DNA from 3 places in the Solibacillus sp. FSL K6-4121 genome. Region 2 is predicted to be linked to each of the others. Evidence: riboswitches for the same ligand, from Rfam matches in the RefSeq annotation. Region 2 holds a riboswitch; each other region holds the start of a gene.

Region 1 (5,552 bases), on a different contig from region 2:
TTTTAATCAGCTGTTGTTTCGTTGAGTTTCCTTATTTGAAGCGCCAAAATGAAAGAATAGGGAGATGAAACGATGATAACGACAACGAAGGAATTACAAGAACGAATTGAATTTCTCACTTTATATAAACAAGAAACGAAGCAATCGGATGACTGGCTAAAGTTACGTATAGAGGAAGCAAAGCATCCGGCGTTTATTTTAACGACCGAGGAACTTACTTATGGTGCACGAGTTGCATGGCGCAACAGCAATAAATGTATCGGGCGGCTTTTTTGGAATAGCTTAACTGTTTTTGATCAGCGTGAATTGCTAAAGGAAGACGAAATATACGAAGCACTTGTGAACCATATTGAATTTGCCACAAACAACGGCAAAATTCGGCCAGCCATTACTTTATTTGACCCGAACCGTGTACGGATTTGGAATCATCAGCTCATTCGCTATGCAGGGTATGAAACAGAGGAAGGGATTATTGGGGATTCCACGTCTGTAGAATTCACGAAAATTTGCGAAGGTCTTGGGTGGCAAGGTACACGGACAAATTATGATGTATTGCCGCTTGTCGTTCAAGTAGATAACCGTGAGCCGATTTACTATGATTTGCCTAAAGAGATCGTGCTTGAAGTGCCAATTACGCATCCCAACTATGATCTTTCAACGCTAAACATGCAATGGTATGCAGTCCCAATCATCTCAAGCATGCGTTTTAACATTGCAGGAGAAGACTACCAAGCTGCACCGTTCAATGGCTGGTATATGGGGACAGAAATCGGTGCTCGCAATTTGGCCGATACGTACCGATATGATTTCCTGCCAAAAATTGCTGAGGCAATGGGGTTGGATACATCACTAAATGCTACTCTTTGGAAAGACCGTGCACTCGTGGAATTAAATGTCGCGGTACTTCATTCTTATAAAAATGCCGGAGTGAGTATAGTTGATCACCATACAGCAGCACAGCAGTTTCAACTTTTCAGCCAGCAAGAAAAAACAAACGGCCGTGATGTAACAGGAAACTGGGTATGGCTTATCCCACCATTATCACCGGCAACAACGGACATTTATCATGAGCCGATTGCTAATACAATCAAAAAGCCAAATTACTTTTATCAATTGCAACCATATTAACGGGGAGGCACTACAAAAAGGGTTATGTTCAAAATTAAATTAACTCTGAACACAACCCTTTTATCTTTTATTTAAGATGATTTGAATTAATTCATCACGATCGATTAAATAAACATCATTAATATCTGCAAGTTTTTCGGCCTGTCGGGTAAAATGGCTGTTCGTTACAACCCATGCTTCTGTTGCCTCATACATTTTCACTGCACCGATAATCTCCTGGACAGCCTTTACGCCGACCGTACTGGAATAGCGTTTTGCCTGCACAGCAATGATGTCTTTCCCATCCTTCAAAATGAGATCCGCCCCGTAATCACCACTCGTTGCGGTATAGCGTACTTTAAATCCGCGGCGTTTAAATAGTTCACCTAAAAACTTTTCAAAGTCTTCACCGCTCATTTGGTCGACTTCCCGAATACCGGACTTCCGTAACTTTCTTATTTTTCGTGTTTTCAGCCAAATTATAAAACCAATATAGAGTACAAAATAAGTGATAATTCCTATACCCATACCTTCTAAAGTTTTCGTTACATTAAATCCAACTGCAGCAGCTAATGCAATGAAAAATAACGGTATAATCGGCAGCCGTTTTTTATTTCGTTTTCGTTTTTTACGCAATAGTTCAGTACTCCTTTTATTTACTCACTTTTATTATAGCATAAAAGGGTACGTATGTTTGGTTAGACTGTTTGATTCTTTGCGCTTATAAATGAAGCAAAGAATAACAAAACTGAAATTAAAATAAATAACAGTAGCGGCATGAACCAACTATTCGTCAAATCATGTACATAACCGAATAGAACAGGTCCGACTGCTGCAACTAAATAGCCGATAGATTGAGCAAAGCCGGAGAGCTCCGCTGCATCGTATGCAGTTTCTGTACGCAGTGAAAACAGCATTAATACCAAACCGAATGAAGCACCGCCTGCAAAACCTAAAAAGATCATCCATAAAATCGCGAGGCTTGTCCATTCCATCAAAACACCCGTAAAGCCAATTAAATAGCAAATTGTAAAGAAAATGACGATCGGACGCTGTGAAATGAGCTTCCCTGCAATAATTGGAATAACAAACGTCATCGGAATTTGCGCAAATTGCATAACAGACACCATCCAACCAGCCGCGGTAGCATCCAAACCTTGGCTTATAAAAATTTCCGGCAGCCATGCAGAGGAGCAGTAGAATAAAAATGATTGGAAGCCCATTGCGCCTGCAACAGCCCAGGCGAGCGGTGATTTCCACATTTGGGTTTTCATTTTCTGTGATGCCGACATATGCAGGTCCCCTTTAGGTGTTCGCAAAATCGGTATCCATATAGCTAATGTCAGAAAACCTAAAACAATCGAAAAGCCTAAAGCTATTTGCCAGCCTACATTTGTGGCAATCGGAAAACTAAACCCGGCAGCAAGTCCGGAAGAAATATTCATCGATACGGAATACACCCCTGTTAACAAGCCGATATGCAGCGGGAATTTCCATTTGAAGTAGCTCGGAATAAGAACATTTCCAAAAGCGATGGCAATCCCTATAAGAATTGTTCCTCCAATCAGTAGTGCTGTTTCACCTACTGAACGTAGTAATATTCCGGTACAAAGTAAAATAACTGAATAAAATAAAGTCCATTCCATTCCCCATTTACGTGCAATGCGCGGTGCAAATGGTGAAACAATAGCAAACGCGACTAATGGAATAGTTGTTAAAAATCCTGCAAGCACGTTTGAAATGCCGAGGCCATCCCGGATAAAGGAAATAATAGGACCTACTACAGTAATCGGTGTACGTAATGTAGTAGCGAATAGGAATACAGCAACCATAAAAAAGAGAAGTGGTTTATTCGATAGTATTTTTTTGCTATTTTGGTTTATTTTTTGTTCATTCATCAATGAGGCTCCTTTTCCTGCAATAACGCCAATTAAATAGTAAGAATAATCTTAAAAAACTGAAAAATAGCAACGCATTGCTATCAAAAAAATATTATGTTAGACTAATAATCATTATTTCAATTAAATATATTACCTCATGTAAATGTATGGGGTAGAGGTCGCAATCATTATGATTAGTATAGCGGAGATTGAGAAGAATCTGTGAAGCTTTATGAAAGGAATGATTGCCGAAGTGTTATTTTTCTTCTTAAATATAACGCTGGGGCTGTCTCCGATAAGGAACAGAACTGTCACATGTGTAAGCATGTGTTGAGCTATCTTTCAAGTTTGATGAGGTGTAATTATAACCATCACAAAAACTTGTGGTGGTTTTATTTTTACACCTCGCCAAACAAAACAAAAAGGGAGTTTTATAATCGTGAGTGAAATTAAAATAGATCAGCTCGGTAATAAAAACGAGTTAAAAAGAGGATTAAAAAGCCGCCATGTTACGATGATCTCGTTAGGCGGAACGATTGGTACAGGACTATTTTTAGCATCAGGTGGCGCCATTGCACAGGCAGGTCCTGGTGGGGCATTGCTCGCATATGCATTAATCGGGGTTATGGTGTATTTCCTAATGACGTCATTAGGGGAAATGGCTGCTTATATGCCGACATCGGGTTCGTTTAGTACGTATGCAACGAAATTTGTAGACCCGGCATTAGGATTTGCACTTGGTTGGAACTATTGGTACAACTGGGCAATTACGATTGCAGCGGAAATTGCTGCTGTGTCATTAATTATGAAATACTGGTTCCCGGACAGTTCATCGATTGTATGGACAATTTTATTTATCGTAGTCGTTTTATCATTTAACTTAGCATCTGTAAAAGCTTTTGGTGAAGCAGAATACTGGTTTGCGATGATCAAAGTCGCAACAGTAATTGTATTTATTATTGTCAGCTTTTTAATGATTTTCGGTATTTTAGGCGGGAACGACCCGGTCGGCTTCACGAATTTCTTTGCAGGAGATGCACCGTTTAATGGCGGTTTCCTAGCTCTATTCGGTATTTTCCTTGCAGCGGGATTCTCATTCCAAGGTACGGAAATGCTAGGGGTAACGGCAGGGGAAACAGATGATCCAGCCAAAAACATACCAAAAGCTGTACGTTCAGTATTCTGGCGTATTTTACTGTTTTACATTTTCGCAATTGGCGCAATTGGATTACTTATTCCGTATACAGATGCACGCCTTTTATCAGAAGATATTGCAACAAGTCCATTTACATTAGTATTTGAAAACTTAGGTGTCGCATTTGCAGCATCTGTTATGAATGCGATTATTTTAACAGCAATGCTTTCTGCAGGGAACTCAGGTCTTTATGCAGCAAGTCGTATGCTTTATCAATTAGCAGTAGACGGAAAAGCACCGAAACTGTTTATGAAAGTAACGACGCGCGGTATTCCAATGTATGCCCTTTTAGCTACATTAGCAGTAGGTTCATTAGCATTTTTAGCTTCTTTCTTTGGCGATGGTGTCGTATATATTTGGTTACTAAACGCTTCAGGTATGTCCGGCTTTATCGCATGGCTCGGCATTGCAATCAGTCATTACCGCTTCCGTCGTGCATATGTCGCACAAGGGAAGTCATTGAGCGATTTACCGTATGTATCGAAATTCTTCCCATTCGGTCCGTTATTTGCGTTTGCCCTCTGTATGATTGTCGTACTTGGTCAAAACTATATGGCCTTTATGGGCGGGACAATTGACTGGTACGGAGTAGTCGTTTCATATATCGGTTTACCGTTATTTGCTTCATTATGGATGTTCTATAAAGTAAAACATAAAACAAAAATCGTTCCTTTAATGGACTGCGATCTATCAAATAAATAATAATTAAAACGTAATGTGAGCATCAGCTTTCATTGCGTTTTTTTGTGGAGTGAAACTGAAGTGGATATTAAGTCATGCAAAGTGGCTAATATCTAAAGCCAAGTGTCTAAAATGTCATTAGGGTGGCGAATATATGTATTTAAATCGTAAATGAAGTGGCGAAAAAAATGCTCTCGATTATAAAATGCCCTTTAGCCTTCCTTTTATACTTTAAAAGGAAGGAATGGTATTATAGAAGAAATGAAAAATCTCTATACTTATAAGGAAGTGTTAGGAATGCCTATCTCAACAGGTTTATATAAGAAAATGCATCAATGGTTAATGGGCGAAGAGGGAAAAACTGTAGCGTTTCGCCCGTTTTTAACAAATGGAAACCCCTACAAATCACGAATTTTCCTAGTCAGCACAAATGCCGTACCTTTTTTTAAAGTAGAGGATAGAAGTGAACAGATTTTTGCAGAGTCATTATTAAATAGAGAACTGTTAAAAGATCTTTATTTGAGTGAAATAAAGGGAGCCCCTCGTGAATTTAAAGGTTCTTTACAATTTGAGGCATGGCTAAAAAAGCACTATAACGAATCGCTTATTTATACATCTTTAAATACGTATCAAATAGAATCGACAGATCATGCAAAAAGTGCAAAAAAAGAAGATGCCGCTAATTTTGA
Region 2 (5,552 bases):
TGGGGTAAAATCTGAAGAAGGATTCGAGCCATTAAAAGAGCTTGCTAATTTACTAGGAGGTGCAGTAGGTGCCTCTCGTGGTGCATGTGACGCGGAATATTGTGATTACTCATTACAAATCGGTCAAACTGGTAAAGTTGTAACACCGGACCTTTATATTGCAGCTGGTATTTCCGGTGCTATCCAACATATGGCTGGTATGTCGAATTCAAAAGTAATCGTTGCCATTAACAAAGATCCGGAAGCAAACATTTTCAAAGTAGCGGACTATGGTATTGTAGGCGATTTATTTGAAGTAGTACCAATGTTAATCGAAGAGTTTAAAGCGCTTAAAGTAAACGCATAATGTATAAGCTTCCCTCTTTTTGAGGGGAGCTTTTTATGTGAAAAATCCGAAAAACTACGTAGAAATGTCATACATTTATATTCCCAAGCATTTTACTACTTTTTAAATGGCAAAACATGCTATACTACAACCAGATGTTATTTAAGGAGGCTATTTTATTATGGCAATTGTACACGGTACAGATCAAACTTTCCCACAGGAAATTTCAAACGGCACAGTTTTAGTAGACTTTTGGGCAGCATGGTGCGGACCATGTAAAATGATTGCTCCAGTTCTTGAAGAATTAGATGCAGAAATCGGTAACGAAGTAAAAATCGTAAAAGTTGACGTAGATAACAACCAAGGCACTGCTGCTGATTATCAAATCATGTCAATCCCATCATTATTATTATTTGTTGATGGTGAATTAAAAGCAAAAACTGCTGGCTTCATGCCAAAAGAAGCTTTAATCGACTTTATTAACGACAACAAATAATTAAATTGCAAAGCCGTATGCCTAATAAGGTGTACGGCTTTTTTCTTATGGGACTATCAGTTAAAATAAAGTGAATGACATATCCAATAGGTGAGAATATGAATGCAAATATTAAAGCAAAGCTAGAAATATTACCGAATGAATCCGGCTGCTATATTATGAAAGACCGTCAAGGGACGATTATATATGTCGGCAAGGCAAAAGTGTTAAAAAACCGAGTGCGTTCGTATTTTACGGGAAGTCATGATGGTAAAACAGCCAGATTAGTCAGTGAAATAGAGGACTTTGAATATATTGTAACTTCAAGTGATCTCGAAGCGCTTATACTCGAACTGAATTTGATCAAATTACATGATCCGAAATATAATGTAAAGCTAACAGATGATAAAACATACCCTTATATAAAAATAACGAATGAACGTTACCCTCGAATAATAACGACAAGGAAAGTAAAAAAGGATAAGGCAAAATATTTTGGACCTTATCCAAACGCGTATGCAGCCAATGAAACGCGGAAATTGCTTGATCGTTTATATCCACTTCGTAAATGTACACATCTGCCAAATCAAGTATGCCTGTATTATCATTTAGGGCAATGCTTAGCACCTTGTGTAAAAGAAATTGAAAAACAAGTATATGATGAAATGATTGGTGAAATTTCAAAGTTTTTAAACGGTGGTGTCGAAGAAATTCAGAAAGATCTTCAGCGAAAAATGCTCGATGCAGCCGAAAAGCTGGAATTTGAACGGGCGAAGGAATTCCGGGATTTAATTGCACATATCGAGCAGGTTATGCAAAAGCAAAAAATCGTATCGGATGATTTAAGCAATCGGGATGTATTTGGCTATGCAGTCGAAAAAGGGTGGATGTGTGTACAAGTATTTTTTGTGCGGCAAGGAAAATTAATTGAACGAGATGTATCGATTTTCCCTATATATAACGAGGCAGAAGAAGAATTTTTAACATTTGTCGGACGGTTTTACGAGCAACCACATCATTTACTGCCGAAAGAGATTTTTGTACCAAAGACGATTGATGGTACGATTTTGCAAAAGCTTTTAAACGTAAAGGTGCAGACACCAAAGCGCGGTACAAAAAAAGAGCTGGTCGATTTAGCTATGAAAAATGCCAATATTGCAATACACGGAAAATTCCAGTTAATTGAGCGTCAGGAAGAACGTACAGTAGGAGCTTGTGAAGCACTTGCCGAAGCTATGCAAATTCCATTACCACTTCGTATCGAAGCATTTGATAATAGTCATATGCATGGTGCTGATCCTGTTTCTGCAATGGTTGTGTTTGTAGACGGGAAGCCTGCAAAAAAGGAATACCGGAAATATAAAACACGAGAAGCCGCAAAACATGATGACTATGGGGCGATGCAAGAAGTCATTCGGCGCCGTTATACACGGGTATTACGAGAAAGCTTGCCATTACCGGACTTAATCCTAATCGATGGAGGAAAAGGACAAATGGAGGTTGCAAGAGAAGTAATAGAAGATGAGCTAGGATTAATGATCCCAATAGCAGGTCTTGCAAAAGACGATAAGCATAACACATCCCAACTGTTATTTGGCGCTCCACCAGAAGTTGTACCTTTAAAACGGACAAGTGATGGTTTTTACTTATTGCAACGTATACAAGATGAGGTACACCGATTTGCCATTACATTTCTGCGTCAGCAACATCAGACGAATGCAATTACATCCGTACTTGATGGCATTCCGGGTATAGGACCGAAACGTAAACAGCAACTTATGAAGCATTTTGGATCGGTAAAAAAAATTCGGGAAGCAACAGAGTTACAATTGCAAGAAGCTGGTGTTCCCGCCAAATTGGCAGAAGTAATTTATCGTCACTTTCACGAAGCATCATTGAATAAAGAATAATGTTGTGTTACTATAAAAGATAATTCAATAGTTAATAAACGATAGAGGTGCAGTATTTAAGAGTAAATTGCTCGAGGAAGAACAATTCCAGCGACAGCAATTGAAAGGGAATTCTGCCGAAGTGAAATACGTATTGTTCACGTATTTTGCTGGTTTTGCATTTAAGAAATGTAAGATTGTCAGAACTTTATGTTCTGGAGAGCTATCCTGAAAAACATATAAACCTTTATTTGTATTGACGGCGACTTTCCATGAACATATGGAAGGTCGCTTTTTTGATGGAAAAAAATAAGGGGTGGAAGACATTGCAGACAGTTGTAGTAAAGTTTGGTGGACCAATGTTGGCAACAACAGAAAAAATAGTACAGGTAGCAAAAAAGGTGATAAAAGAGCAAGGTCGTGGCATAAACTTAGTCGTTGTCGTTTCTTCGATGACGTCCATTCGTCAAAATTTACGGCAATTTGCCGCGGAAATTACTCATGAACCGTCGAAGCGTGAAATGGATGCATTAATCTCTACGGGAGCGCAGATAACAAGCGCCCTTCTTGCTTTAGCAATTCAGGAGCATGGGGGAAAAGCAGTGTCACTTGCCGGTTGGCAGGCAGGTATTCAAACAAATGAAAAATATGGAAATGCCCGAATTGATTCTATAGATAATAAGCGTTTTGAAAAACATTTTGATCTAGGAGAGATCGTTGTTGTCTCAGGATTCCAAGGAATAACAGACACACACAACATTTCGACTTTAGGGAAAGGCGGTTCTGAAACTTCCGCCGTTGCATTAGCCATTGCTTTAAATGCGGAACGTGTTGATATTTATTCAACGGTAGAAGGCATTTATACTGCAGATCCGCAGCTTGTGGAAGATGCTACGAAATTATCTGTAATTTCATATGATGAAATGTTGGAGTTTTCCAATTTAGGTACTAAAATTTTGCATCCTCGAGCAGTTGAGCTTGCAAAAAATTACAATATGCCAATCGTTGTACGCTCAGCTACCGAGGACGTAGAAGGTACATTAATAAAAGGGGATGTAGACATGGAAAAAAATTTACTTGTGCGCGGGGTGGCATATGAATCTGATATTATTCGTTTAACGATCGGATATGATTCATATGAAACAGCGTCATTAGCCGAAGTATTTAGTGTTTTAGCGGAAAATGATATTAATGTTGATATTATTGTGCAGGCAGTTATTGACGGGATTAAGCCTACAATTTCTTTTTCAATTTCAAAAGAAGAATTTGCTGATGCTTTACGTGTATTAGAGTCGAGTAAATTGTCACTTGGATTTAGTTTTGCAGATTTTGAAATCGGGTTGGCTAAAGTATCGATTATTGGATCAGCAATGGCTTCAAACCCTGGAGTCGCAGCACGTATGTTTGCGCGTCTGGGACGTGAACATATTCCGGTTAAAATGGTTAGCACATCTGAAATAAAAGTGTCTGTCGTCGTGCCACAAGAAGAAATGGTGCGCGCTGCCAATGCTTTGCATGAGGAATTTAATATAGCAATGAAGGAAGTTCCCGCTTCTTAAAGTGGGGAGCCATTACTAGTGCTAATCAAGAGTGATATAACTATTTTTCTATGTTAAAAAAACTAAAAACTGCTAGCTTTTAAAAAGCAGCAGTTTTTATTTGCGCTCAAATCTTCTCTTTTAAATCCCACTTTAAAATGAATTTGACGTAATTCTTCTTTTCAATTTTTTCTTCATAGCATTCTGTTAAATAGCCAAGTTGTTTTTGCTTTTGCTCAGCCAAAAAGCCTGCTTCTAAACGAAAACAGCGCTGCTCAATATTAATCGACATTTCCTCGGTCGTCATAAGTATGTAATGAAGTTCATCCTTTATTTCTTTCTCCAAAATTAACTGACCCCAGCCGGCCTCCCCGAAAAATGAAGGAAGCTCATCCATGGAAAATAGCGGAAATTTACGTGCTAGTTCTTTCCCTGCCCAATATAAAACATCTTCCTCATGCTTACCTAAAATCGATGGTAGAAGATGATCGCGAAGGATTTCATATCCAAAACTTGGAATCGTTTTCATTTTGTACCCCTCCATATTAAAAACCTCTTTCATAAATTTTCTTATAATTTTCATTCTTTCAGGAAGAAAATAGTTATAAGTAGAAAAAACTGGACTTAAAATAGCAAAAATCCGTCTTTAAAATGATTATAAAATATCCCTCGTTACCTTGACGCTAGTATCTGTTGAGAGTACAATGGACATGTCATAATATTGTACCATGATGAAATGCGCAGTCAATAACACAACGTTTACAAATTTGAGGCGTTGCACTTGTGTATTTCAAGTACTAAGGGGGGTAACAGTTTTGTCGAAAGATCGTGAATTTTTATGGCGCCGCTTACACTCGTTATTAGGTGTAGTTCCTGTCGGGTTGTTCTTGGTGTTCCACTTGTCTTTGAACTTCACTGCAGTTGGTGGTGAAGAGGTTTACAATAACGCAACAGGTATGATGGAATTAGTTCCGCACTCGTTATTGTTAGCAATGGAATGGATTATTATTTATATTCCATTAATGTTCCACGGATTCTATGGTGTGTTTATTGCATTTACATCTACACACAATACGGGCCGTTTCAGCACATTCCGTAACTGGATGTTTGCTTTACAACGTTTCACAGGAATCTTCCTTGTAATCTTCATTGCATGGCACATTTTCCAAACGCGTGTTCAAAAAGCATTTGGCGCTGAAGTTAACTTTGATATGATGGTAGAAATCGTAGATAACCCATTAATGTTGGCATTCTATATTGTTGGTATCGTATCAGCAGCATTCCACTTAGCGAACGGTCTATGGTCATTCTTAGTGAGCTGGGGT
Region 3 (5,552 bases), 800 kb from region 2:
AAATCAACTGTTAATCGAAAAGATTCAAAGCTCTATTATGACGACTATTCCTCTATGGCAGTCCCAAATAGCCATGTTATTGAATATGAACAACCAGCGTCGCGCTATGCAATCACAGGAACGTCTGATGAATGCATCAGAGCAATTAATGCGCAAAAACGGTAAGATGCTCGAAGCTTCCAGTAAGGCAGCAAAACGTCCTGCACTATCACATAACGATGTTGACCGCTTTAAACAAACTCAGCTTCAACTATTGCATGATATCGAAGACACGTTGCGTATGCACGTGAAAACAGATGAAAAGCGCCATGAGATCGAACATATTATTTTAGAGCAAAAATAAAAAACGGGTACGTAAAAGACATCATAGCCTTTTACGTACCCATTATTTTTAAGCAAAATACTCTTTGTAGAATCCGCCAACTTCACCTGTGTTATCAATAACAAAGATGAATTCTTCCGTCTCATTCTTCACTTCATATTCCTTGCCTACTGTTAATACATTTGATACTAAATACTTTGATGCATCCGTATGTACACATTTTACTGTACGAATCGTAGGTGCATCTTTCCATTTTAAATGTAGCATGCTGTTCCCTCACTTTTAACAAATATCTATACTCTTCTATTTTATATGATTTTACCGCTATAGGAAAGCCTCGATCGTATAAAAAACGGTAAGCGCCAATAATTGATAGAAACAATAGTACATGTTAAACTCACATTCAGAGGTGGAATTTATGGCATTTGGTAGTGTTCCAATGTGGTTTTTTGCAATAGCAATTGCATTTGCCGTTGTCTTTATACTTATTAGTGAATGGAATTCAAGAAAGTAAAGCTAGGCAAAAGAAAAACAAGGGTGTGTTCCGGATTAAGTTATCCGGAAACCTCCTTGTTTTTTGCTAATAAGCTATTTTTATAGATGAATAACTATTTTTAACGCAACGTACGCTTTAAAAATTCCTTCGTCCGTTCATGACTTGGATTTACAAGTATTGCTTCCGGTGACCCTTCTTCTACAATGACCCCTTTATCCATAAAGACGATGCGGTCTGATACTTCTTTTGCAAATTCCATTTCATGCGTTACAATCAGCATTGTATTTCCTTGATCAGCGAGATGACGCATTACTTTCAATACTTCCCCTACCATCTCCGGATCGAGTGCAGAAGTCGGTTCATCAAATAACATTACATCCGGATCCATCGCTAAAGCACGTGCTATAGCAACACGTTGTTTTTGGCCACCAGATAAATGCTTTGGCTTTGCGTTCTTATAGGCACTCATACCAACAAGCTCCAGGTACTTCATCGCATTTTGCTGGGCCTCTTCTTTTGAACGCTTCAACACCTTTATTTGCCCAACTACACAGTTATTAAGTACGTCTAAGTTATTGAATAAATTAAACTGCTGAAAGACCATTCCTAAATGTGTGCGGTACTTTTCAATATGATGGCCATCATTTAATATATTTTCTCCGTTATATATGATTTCTCCGGCTGTAGGCGTTTCGAGCAAGTTAATGCATCGTAACAATGTCGATTTCCCAGAACCAGAAGATCCGATTAATGTGACAACTTCCCCTTTATTCACCTGGAAGTTAACATCTTTTAATACTTCATGGTCACCGAATTTTTTATTTAAATGGTTAATGTCAATTACAACTGTCATATTTTATTTACCATCCTTTTCTAGCTTATTGCCTGTAATGAGCTCCACTTTATAGGAAGCAGGTCCATCCATCTTCTTCTCAAACAGTAATAAGAACCTTGTTACGGTAAATGTCATAATGAAGTACAATACCGTTGCAATAAAGAATGCTTCGATATATTTATAGTTGCTTCCGGCTATTGAGTTCGCAGTGAAAAATAGTTCCACGACGGAAATAACACTTAATACGGAAGAATCTTTTATATTCATAACGAACTGGTTGCCTGTAGCAGGTAATATATTGCGCGCTACTTGTGGAATGACAATATGTAACATCGTTTGAAGATGATTCATGCCAATCGCCTGAGCTGCCTCAAATTGCCCTTTATCGATTGATACAATACCACCTCGTACATATTCAGCCATATATGCCCCTGTGTTTAAAGTTATAACAACAGAAGCTGCTAAAAAACGGTCAATATCAATCCCTAAGTAAACGAGACCATAAAACACAACCATCGCCTGTACCATCATTGGGGTCCCTCTGAAAATCTCAACATATGAAGTTAAAATAAAGTTAAATACTTTCAAAATAATCGTTTTTATATTTCTTTTACGTTGTGGAATCGTATGCATAATACCGATAAAAAATCCGATAAGTGTTCCACAAATTGTTCCGATAATCGCTAATAGAAGTGCAGTCCAAGCTCCACGTACGAATAAATCCCAGTTATTCGTAAACAAGTTCCATGATGATTCCAAAAATGCCATAGTCTTGTCCTCCAATTCTTTCTTATTAATACTCTATATGTATTGGGTAATGATAATAGAAAAAGGTTGTCTCCCGTTTGCCGGCAAGACAACCTTCATAAAAAATAATTGCTGCACATTTACTGTGCTGCTGGTTGATTTGCAATTGCGTCTTCCATTAATTGTTGACGCTCTTCTTCCGAAATTTCAGCCAATACTTTGTTAATTTGTTCACGTAAATCAGATCCCTTTTTCAACCCTACTGCTACAGCTGTTGACGCTTCATCTGCTTCGAAGTTTGGTTCTGGAACGATATACTTTATGTTGTTTAATGCCATCTCAGCAGAAATCCCTTCCGGACGTTCAGAAACGTAGCCATCGATTGCACCTGATTGTAATTGGACACGCATTGCACCAAAGTCAGTTGCTGCAACCTGCTTATTTACACCTTCGATTTGATCGATTACGTCATAGTGTGTCGTCGATTGCTGACCTGTAATTTTTGCACCTGAAAAATCAGCTAATGCTGTTGCATTCGCATATGGACCATCTTCTTTTACTACGATTACATAATCACTTGTATAATAGTTTTCTGTGAAATCTATTGCTTCCATACGATCAGGCATTGGCGACATACCTGCAATTACTAAATCAATTGCTCCAGATTGTAGAGAAGGAATTAAACCATCCCAGTCCGTTTTTACAATTTTCAATTCCATATCCAAGCCTTCAGCAATCTTTTTTGCGATTTCTACATCATAGCCTGCTGCATATTCTTTCGAACCATCAATCGGTACGCCACCGTTTGAATCGCCTTTTTGCGACCAGTTAAACGGTGCATAACCAGCTTCCATACCAACCTTTAATACTTTCTTGTCAGAACCAGTTGATTTTTCATCATCTGTACCACATGCTGCAAGTACAAATATTGTCATCATTGCGGTAATGACCATTAATAATTTCTTTTTCAAGTTAACTCTCCCCTTAATAAATGTATTTCAGGCTTTTAGAAATGAAAAAAAACGACCAAAAAGGATATCCTTAGGTCGTTTACATTCACGATTAGCCCAAATCCTCTACAGTTCCCAATATGAGATAGCACACCTCAATCATCCGGGAAGAAGATTGAGACAGTCCTGCAATTATTTATTACAGACCCAGCGCTGTTAAATCGAGCTATAACAACACTTCGGCGATATTTCCTTCTTTTATACTTCACTGTCAGCTCAATGACTCCATACAAAACTATTAAATACCGCACCTCTACCTCACTAAGCTGTGAGGTTTTGTTATTAAATTAATAGTTTAAGTTTAACATTATTCTAACTTTTCCGTCAACACTCATTTTTCTGAAATTTAAAGGAAAAAAGCTAATTCGCAATATACATTACGAATTAGCTTTCAATGTTTTAATTATGAATTTAATAATAAATCTTCTGGGTTTTCGATCATTTCTTTAACTGTTTTTAAGAAGCCAACAGAATCTTTACCATCGATAATACGGTGGTCGTAAGATAATGCTACATACATCATTGGGCGAATTTGAACTTCACCGTTAACAGCTACTGGACGGTTAACGATAGAGTGCATACCTAAAATACCAGCTTGAGTACCATTCATGATTGGTGTAGACATTAATGAACCGAATACACCACCGTTAGTGATAGTGAATGATCCACCAGCCATGTCGTTTAAGCCTAATTTTTTGTCGCGTGCTTTACCAGCTAATTCAGCGATGTTTTTCTCGATTTCAGCAAAGTTCTTAGCGTTAGCATCACGAACTACTGGTACTACTAAACCTTCTTCAGTTGATACAGCGATACCGATATCGAAGAAGTTGTTTAAGTGAATTTCGTCACCGTTAATTTGAGCATTAACGTATGGATATTTTTTAAGTGCTGCAACTACTGCTTTTGTGAAGAATGACATGAAACCTAATTTAATGTCGTTTGCTTTCACGAATTGTTCTTGTTTACGTTTACGTAATGCCATGATGTTAGTCATGTCGATTTCGTTGAACGTAGTTAACATTGCAGTTGATTGTTTAACTTCTAATAAACGTTTTGCAATTGTTTGACGACGACGGCTCATTTTTTCAACAGTTACACGATCAGTGTCCCCTGCTGGAGTGAAGATCATTGGACCATTACCAGCTGGAGCTGCTGTTGCTTGTGCAGGTGCTGCAGGCGCTGTGCCATGAGCTGCTACATCTTGAACACGTACACGACCTTGAGGATCTACTGGAGAGATCGCTGCTAAGTCAATGCCTTTTTCACGAGCTAATTTACGAGCTGCTGGTGAAGCAATTACTCGCTCACCTGAAGTTTCTTCAACTGATACTGGAGCTGCTGCTGCTTTAGGAGCTTCTTCTTTTGCAGGTGCAGCAGGAGCTGGTGCTTCCTCTTTTGCTGCAGGTGCTGGAGCTGCGCCTTCGCCAGCTTCAACTACTGCGATTACTTGTCCTACTAATACAGTATCGCCTTCTTCAGCTAAAATTTGAGTTAATACGCCTGCTTCTTCAGAGATGATTTCAGCGTTTACTTTATCTGTTTCTAATTCTACGATGAATTCGCCTTTTTCTACGCGATCTCCAACTTTTTTAACCCACTGGGCAATTGTGCCTTCAGTAATTGATTCTGCTAATTCAGGGACTTTAATTTCAGCCACGTTCATATCCTCCTTTTATTACGCTATACAGTTATTGTATAGCAAGCTACCCCTACCTTGTATAGAAGTAGCTCGGTATCAATCAATCGATTATATTATTTTTCAAGTGCTTCGTTAACTAATTTCGCTTGAGCTGCTTTATGTGAATCGCCATCACCTTCAGAAGTTGAGCTCATTGCAGGACGACCTACATAGCGAACTTTTTTGCCTTCAGCAATTTCATATAAAGTTTCAAGAACATAAGTCCATGTACCTTGGTTTTTTGGTTCTTCCTGTACCCAAACAATTTCTTTCACATTTGGGAAACGAGCGATAATATCTTTCACTTGTTGTGCTGGGAATGGGTAAACTTGTTCAACACGAACGATGTGTAAGTGGTCAAAACCTTCACCATCTTTTACACGCTCTGCTAAATCAATCATTACTTTACCTGTACCAAGTACTACTTTTTCTACAGCTTCAGCATTTTTACCTAAACCTGGCTG

What was found. Region 2 has a riboswitch for lysine ahead of MHH95_RS17490 (aspartate kinase). Riboswitches for the same ligand answer to the same signal wherever they lie in the genome.
Positions count from the first base shown of each region.
Region 1: linked by a shared signal. The riboswitch ahead of MHH95_RS05685 (amino acid permease) and the one ahead of MHH95_RS17490 (aspartate kinase) in region 2 are both predicted to bind lysine.
Region 3: linked by a shared signal. The riboswitch ahead of MHH95_RS13075 (transporter substrate-binding domain-containing protein) and the one ahead of MHH95_RS17490 (aspartate kinase) in region 2 are both predicted to bind lysine.

Region 1 covers NZ_JBBOCS010000001.1:1,111,563-1,117,114, forward strand. Annotated here, with positions in the region: gene MHH95_RS05670 (nitric oxide synthase oxygenase) at 73-1,128, shown strand; gene MHH95_RS05675 (restriction endonuclease) at 1,189-1,743, opposite strand; gene MHH95_RS05680 (CynX/NimT family MFS transporter) at 1,806-3,005, opposite strand; lysine riboswitch at 3,153-3,333, shown strand; gene MHH95_RS05685 (amino acid permease) at 3,427-4,884, shown strand; gene MHH95_RS05690 (RNA 2'-phosphotransferase) at 5,125-5,552, shown strand, end outside.
Region 2 covers NZ_JBBOCS010000002.1:1,533,671-1,539,222, reverse strand. Annotated here, with positions in the region: gene MHH95_RS17505 (electron transfer flavoprotein subunit alpha/FixB family protein) at 1-346, shown strand, start outside; gene trxA (thioredoxin) at 507-821, shown strand; gene uvrC (excinuclease ABC subunit UvrC) at 920-2,710, shown strand; lysine riboswitch at 2,745-2,923, shown strand; gene MHH95_RS17490 (aspartate kinase) at 3,016-4,248, shown strand; gene MHH95_RS17485 (YslB family protein) at 4,355-4,771, opposite strand; gene MHH95_RS17480 (succinate dehydrogenase cytochrome b558 subunit) at 5,043-5,552, shown strand, end outside.
Region 3 covers NZ_JBBOCS010000002.1:738,046-743,597, forward strand. Annotated here, with positions in the region: gene MHH95_RS13055 (toxic anion resistance protein) at 1-343, shown strand, start outside; gene MHH95_RS13060 (DUF6501 family protein) at 392-589, opposite strand; gene MHH95_RS13065 (amino acid ABC transporter ATP-binding protein) at 937-1,671, opposite strand; gene MHH95_RS13070 (amino acid ABC transporter permease) at 1,675-2,421, opposite strand; gene MHH95_RS13075 (transporter substrate-binding domain-containing protein) at 2,541-3,371, opposite strand; lysine riboswitch at 3,489-3,674, opposite strand; gene odhB (2-oxoglutarate dehydrogenase complex dihydrolipoyllysine-residue succinyltransferase) at 3,814-5,067, opposite strand; gene MHH95_RS13085 (2-oxoglutarate dehydrogenase E1 component) at 5,163-5,552, opposite strand, start outside.